DNA from 3 places in the Klebsiella africana genome. Region 2 is predicted to be linked to each of the others. Evidence: predicted binding sites of a transcription regulator. Region 2 holds the regulator's gene; each other region holds the start of a gene.
The links. Region 2 encodes Fur, which represses iron uptake genes when iron is present. Its sites were predicted from a motif close to ATAATAATGAGAACNACTATCAA; they were not measured.
Positions count from the first base shown of each region.

Region 1: efeU (iron uptake transporter permease EfeU) is a predicted target of Fur. The motif match lies at 1,445-1,467, and genes of this name have one in related genera.
Region 3: LGL98_RS14770 (TonB-dependent siderophore receptor) is a predicted target of Fur. The motif match lies at 862-884, and genes of this name have one in related genera.

Region 1 is NZ_CP084874.1:3,265,494-3,267,763, forward strand. Features, by position in the region: gene efeO (iron uptake system protein EfeO) at 1-507, opposite strand, end outside; gene efeU (iron uptake transporter permease EfeU) at 559-1,389, opposite strand; gene LGL98_RS16005 (NupC/NupG family nucleoside CNT transporter) at 1,660-2,270, shown strand, end outside.
Region 2 is NZ_CP084874.1:3,661,094-3,663,363, reverse strand. Features, by position in the region: gene tcuA (FAD-dependent tricarballylate dehydrogenase TcuA) at 1-126, opposite strand, end outside; gene tcuR (tricarballylate utilization LysR family transcriptional regulator TcuR) at 224-1,150, opposite strand; gene fur (ferric iron uptake transcriptional regulator) at 1,277-1,729, opposite strand; gene fldA (flavodoxin FldA) at 2,021-2,270, opposite strand, start outside.
Region 3 is NZ_CP084874.1:3,027,186-3,029,455, forward strand. Features, by position in the region: gene LGL98_RS14760 (YciC family protein) at 1-61, shown strand, start outside; gene LGL98_RS14765 (septation protein A) at 116-655, shown strand; gene LGL98_RS14770 (TonB-dependent siderophore receptor) at 924-2,270, shown strand, end outside.

The DNA.
Region 1 (2,270 bases), 400 kb from region 2:
CGCTTTTTCGATGTCGCCGGCTTTCACCGCGTCGGTAAAGGCTTTGGTGCCGCTGACCAGCTGCGCAGTTTCCGCCGTCACATAGGCTTTATAAGCGGTGATCGCTTCGCCGAGGCTCAGCACCGCATCCGCTTTCGCCGCGTCTTTGGTGGCGGCGCCGGTGACAATCAGTTTGCCTTTCGGGTTGGTGAGCAGGCCGCAGGTCATGTCATATTCGCCCGGCTGCAGGTTCGCGGTGAGCTTCTGGGTAAAGCCCGGCGCGATGTTCTCACGCTCTTCCACCACCATCACCCCTTTCAGAATCTCCCACTCCAGCGCTTTCTGGCTGTGGTTCTGAATAATAAACTGGGTTTTACCCGCGTTAACGGTCACCTGCATCGGTTCGCACTGTTTATCGTTGACGGTGACTTTGACCTGCGGGATATCCGCAGCCTGAGCACCCAATGCAGAGCTGAGCAGCGCGGCCACGGTCACCCGCAGCGCATTACGGCGAAAATGAATCATCATGATCATCCCTTTCGGTAAGTAGAGTGTCGCTTATAAGCTCGCAGCGCCCGGTCAGGCAGCCCGCGAGGCAGTGGTATTATTCCGCGGCGGCAGGGCAAACAGCACCAGCGCCGGGATCAGATAAAGTAGATAGACAGCCACTTCGCTGACGCTCGGAGTCTCCTGATAGCCGAAGATCCCCTCCAGCAGCGTGCCGAACAGCGTATGCGTCGACAGCACATTGCTCAGATCGAAGGCGGTATCCTGGAACAGGTTCCACAGGCCCGCCTCGTGGAAGGCGCGGATCGCCCCCGCGGCCAGGCCAGCGGCCACCAGCAGAATAAACAGACTGGTCCATTTGAAGAACACGCCGAGGTTAAGGCGGATACCGCCCCAGTAGAGCAGGAAGCCCAGCACAATAGCGGTGGCCAGGCCCAGCACCGCCCCCAGCGGCGGCCAGATGCCAACGTCCTGCTGGAATGCCGCCAGCAGAAAGAAGACCGACTCCAGTCCCTCACGGGCGACCGCGAAAAAGACCATCATCACCAGCGCCCAGCCATGGTGATTGCCGCGCTGCAGCGCCTTGTCCACGGCCTGCTCCAGCTGCTGCTTGACGTTGCGTGAGACATTGCGCATCCAGAAGACCATCCACGTCAGGATCACCACCGCAATGACCGCGACGATCCCTTCGAACAGCTCCTGTTCACGCTGAGGAAATTCCCCGGTGGTTTCGTTGATAAAAATGCCTAAGCCAAGACACAGCGCCGCCGCGAGGATCACGCCAATCCACATCACGCCAATCCAGTTGCCGCGCTGGGTGCGTTTCAGATAGCTGGCGATCAGGCTGACAATCAGCGCCGCCTCCAGGCCTTCGCGTAACATAATGAGAAATGGGACAAACATGCCAATACCCTTAAATGTAAAGCACCGTCAACGAAAGCAAAAACAGGTAATATTTATGATAGTGATTATCATTACAATACTCAGAAACACAAGCGAAATGTTTAGAGAATGATGACTATCTGTAAATAAATCGCTGGCAAATAATGACTTACGAAAATATTCGCCTGTTATCAGGGAAAAGAATAAGCAAAGGATTTTTTACGCCAGATATTTACCCGTCGCAGCGGCTATGGCTAAATGGCGGCCTTATTGACCTGCGAAAAGAACAACATGACTGCATTTTTTCATTTCCTGCTGGCGCTGGCGGTGATCCTTGCCCTGGCCTGGCTTGTCAGCTACGACAGACAAAAGATTCGTATTCGTTACATTCTCCAGTTGATTATTATCGAAATAGCGCTCGCTTTCTTTTTCCTGCACGCCGAAAGCGGCCTGTTGCTGGTGAAAAATATCTCCGGCTTTTTTGCTTCACTGTTAGGCTTTGCCGCCGAAGGGACCAATTTCGTGTTTGGCGGCATGAGCGAAAAAGGCTTAGCCTTTATTTTCCTGGGCGTCCTGTGTCCGATTGTGTTTATTTCCGCGCTGATTGGTATTCTCCAGCACTGGCGGATCCTGCCGATTTTTATTCGCCTGATTGGCACCCTGCTGTCGAAAGTCAACGGCATGGGTAAGCTGGAATCTTTCAATGCCGTCAGCTCGCTGATCCTCGGCCAGTCGGAGAACTTCATCGCCTACAAGGGCGTACTGGGCGACCTCTCCTCACGGCGGCTATTCACCATGGCGGCAACGGCCATGTCGACCGTATCGTTGTCGATTGTCGGCGCCTATATGACCATGCTGGACGCCAAATATGTCGTCGCGGCGCTGATCCTGAATATGTTCAG
Region 2 (2,270 bases):
CGAGTTGCCGCCGCGCCACTCCCGCGGCGCCGCCTCCAGCATCAGCACCGAGGCGCCAGCTTCCCGAGCGGTTAAGGCGGCGCAGAGCGCGGCATTGCCGCCGCCAATCACCAGTACATCCACCATTATCGGCTCCCTTACAATTTAATTAATTGTTAAATTTGTAATTGGAATGTAGGCGGTGATGGCGGTGGGGCGCTATGGCGTAGCGCTAAAGAGGGGTTTAGTGAGCATAAAGGGTGGCGCCCGGCCAGCGGTCAGACTCTACCAGCTGACGCATAACTTTGCTCAGTATTACCCGTGCGGCAAGGCCTGCCGGGGTGAGTTCATCATCGGACAGGCTGACCAGAAAGTTGGGGCGACTGAGTACCGGATTGACGACGTCGATCACTCTCAGCGCCTGGTGGTCGAGATGGGAGATAGCGGCCCCGGGCTGCAGGGTGGCCCCCAGTCCGCTGCGCACGGCCTGCATCAGCAGGGCCAGGCCGTCGATCTCCGCCACCACCTCAACGCTGATATGATGCTGCTGGCAAACCGCCTCCAGCCTGCCGCGCAGACCGTGGCCCTGGCTTGGCATAATCAACGGCAGGGAGGTGAGCTGGTCAGGGGTGATATGGTCATCCTGAAGAGGGGCTAGCAGCGCATGGGTGCCAATCAGGAACAGGCGCTCTTCCAGCACCGGTCTGGCGCTCCAGCGCAGGATCTTCTCCTGCTGGAAAACGATAGCTAAATCGAGCTGGCGAGTGTTGATCATCCGTTCCAGATTGCCGGAAAGGCTTTCAACCAGATGCAGACGCACGTCGGGGTAGCTTTCGCGCATCGCATTGATGAACGGAACACCGAGAACGGAGGCGGTGCTGGGGGCCATGCCGACGCTGACGTGGCCCGACAGGCGCGCCTCGCGGGCGGCGAGGATGGCGTCATCGGCATGGCGCAGCGCCAGCTGCGCTTGTGAGTAGAAGGCGAGGCCCGCGCTGGTGGGCGTGACTCCGCGGGAGGTCCGCTGCAGCAGGCGAATGGCCAGTTCGTTTTCCAGGCGCGCGATCTGCTGGCTAAGCGCCGAGACACCGATATTGAGATCGAGCGCAGCTCGCCCCATGCTGCCGGTCTCAACAATGCGCACAAAGTAGCGTAGCTGGCGAAGTTCCATATCAACTCTCCGGACAAAGCGGGGGTGAGGAAGGTTACCCCAGAGGCGTGAGCGGGAAGCGCGGCAGAAGCGCCCATAAAAAAGCCAACCGGCAGGTTGGCTTTTCAGAGCAGACGAAGCGGGGAATTACTTTTCCACTGCGTCGTGGGCGTGTTCGTCCTCGCGGCAATCCCCTTCCGCACAGTGGCCGTACAGATACAGACTGTGGTTGGTCAGGCGGATGCCGTGACGGGAAGCGATTTCACGCTGGCGCGCTTCAATAGAGTCATCACTGAACTCGATCACTTTGCCGCAGTCGAGGCAGATCAGGTGATCGTGGTGATGCTGCTGGGTCAGTTCGAAAACGGATTTTCCGCCTTCGAAATTATGACGAGTCACGATGCCGGCGTCATCAAACTGGTTGAGGACGCGGTAAACGGTCGCCAGACCAATCTCTTCGCCCATGTCGATCAGGCGTTTATATAAGTCTTCCGCACTGACATGATGGTTATCCGGTTCCTGCAGCACTTCGAGGATTTTCAGTCGAGGAAGTGTGACTTTCAGGCCAGCCTTCTTTAATGCGGTATTGTTGTCAGTCATGCGGAATCTGTCCTGTTGCTAAACGATCTACTTCCTTCAACGGAAGTCATACAGAAATTAACCCGACGTAATGCGTCTCATTATAGAACTGCCATTGGTAAATGAAAACTGCAAGCATCAGGCCTGGTTTGCTGTCAAAAACGAGGCACCAGCTACAAACTGCGTCACGTGCCTCGTAGAATCAGAGGACATTGTACAGATATGTGATTAAAAGTTAAAAACTTGTAGCTATTAGTTTGATTGCTTTTGTCTATTAATGCGACGCAACTCAATAGTTACGCCGCTTAATCATCAGGCGTTTTTGATTTCTTCGAGGTGCAGCTCTTCGGCAACCTGCTTCACCCACTTCTCAACGCGCTCATTAGTCAGCTCCGGCTGGCGGTCTTCATCGATGGCGAGGCCGACGAAGTGGTCGTCATCCGCCAGGCCTTTGGAAGCCTCGAAATGATACCCCGCCGTCGGCCAGTGACCGACGATGGTCGCCCCGCGTGGCTCAATGATGTCGCGGATGGTGCCTAGCGCGTCGCAGAAGTATTCTGCG
Region 3 (2,270 bases), 630 kb from region 2:
CCTGATTTCCGCCCTGTTGCTGATCTATTTATTCCGCGTATATATGCTTATCCGCAGCTAATTTTAACCAGGATCGGGGGCATCCCCGGTCCGTCCTGAAAGACGGGATCGATGTATGAAGCAGTTTCTGGATTTTTTACCGCTGGTGGTCTTCTTTGCCTTCTATAAGCTTTACGATATCTATGCCGCCACCACGGCGCTGATTGTGGCGACCGCCATCGTGCTGATCTACAGCTGGGTGCGCTATCGTAAAGTCGAAAAAATGGCGCTGGTCACCTTTGTGCTGGTGGCCGTCTTTGGCGGGTTAACCATCTTCTTCCACAATGATGAGTTTATTAAATGGAAGGTGACGGTGATTTATGCCCTGTTCGCCGGCGCGCTGCTGTTCAGCCAGTGGGTGATGAAAAAGCCGCTGATCCAGCGCATGCTGGGCAAAGAGCTGACCCTGCCGCAGCAGGTCTGGTCGCGGCTTAACCTGGCCTGGGCAGTATTCTTTATCCTCTGTGGGCTGGCCAATATCTATATCGCGTTCTGGCTGCCGCAAAATATCTGGGTCAACTTCAAGGTCTTTGGCTTAACCGCCCTCACGCTGGTCTTTACGCTGCTGAGCGGGATCTACATCTACCGTCATATGCCCCAGGACGACCACCACTAATTGCTCCGCCGGCGCGCCAACGCGCGCCGCGCTCACCCCGGACGATCTCACTGCGCTGGCAACCGTTCCCTGCAATCACAACTTCCGCACATAACCTGACAGCGTTTCCGCCACAATACGCAAGTTCCCTACATGATTTCTCTCAACAGCATAAAAAATTGCGGTAATTGTGAGGATTTTATGGAGATTCATTTCCTTACATTGTAATGATAATGGTTATCATTAATATTCTCGATCTCATTTTATTGGCTTTGAAAAGGATATTTATATGAGATCGCTGCAATATTATGCTCCAACGACCCTGGCGCTGGTCATATCCAGTCTGCTCGTCCCGAACGCCTTTGCTGAAGAGTCAGAACAAGATACCGAAACGATGATTGTGCGCAGTACGGCGGAAGAGGCGCTTAAGCAACAGCCCGGGGTGTCGATTATCACGGCAGAGGATATTGCTAAGCAGCCGCCGGTCAACGATCTCTCAGACATCATCCGTAAAATGCCCGGGGTGAATTTGACCGGCAACAGCGCCAGCGGCAGTCGGGGCAACAACCGCCAGATTGATATTCGCGGCATGGGGCCGGAGAACACCCTGATCCTGATAGATGGGGTACCGGTCACGTCACGTAACGCGGTTCGCTATAGCTGGCGCGGCGAACGCGATACCCGGGGCGACAGCAACTGGGTACCTGCCGAAATGGTCGAGCGAATTGAAGTTCTCCGCGGTCCGGCTGCCGCACGCTATGGTTCCGGCGCGGCGGGGGGAGTGGTCAACATCATTACCAAACGCCCGACCAACAACTGGCACGGTTCGCTCTCTTTCTTCACCAATCAGCCGGAAAACAACAAGGAAGGCACGACTAATCGCGCTAATTTCAATCTCAGCGGCCCACTGGCCGGCGAGGCGCTGACCATGCGCCTGTATGGCAATATCAATAAAACGGAACCCGACGCCTGGGACATTAACCATGCGCAAAACGGCTCTTACGCTGCGGGACGTGAAGGGGTCCGCAATAAAGACATTAACGCCCTACTGTCATGGAAAATGACCCCGCAACAAATTCTCGATTTCAGCTACGCCTACAGCCGTCAGGGGAATATCTATGCCGGTGATACTCAATACAGCAACGGCAATCTTAGCCCGAACGGGCTGGTAGACTCCCTGTACGGCCACGAAACTAATCGCCTCTATCGCCAGTCCTGGGGACTGACCTACAACGGTCTATGGGATTGGGGTCAGTCCAAAGCCGGTGTTTACTACGAGAAAACCAACAATACCCGACTGCAGGAAGGCTCTACCGGCCGCGTCGAAGGTATGATCAACAGTGAAGATTATGCCACCAGCCGTCTGGAATCCTGGCGTACTACCTCGGAATTCAATGTGCCTTTTTACTGGCTGGCAGACCAGACGCTGACGCTGGGAATGGAATGGAATCATGATAAGCTCGACGACCCGGCATCGATGCAGGCCACTAACAGCAACGGCGAGACTATCCCCGGAACGTCGGGCGATCCTGCGCAACGGAGTACCAAAAACAGCGCCACTCTCACCGGGATCTATCTGGAGGATAATATCGAAGCCGTACCCGGCACCAACCTGATCCCCGGCATTCGCTTTGAT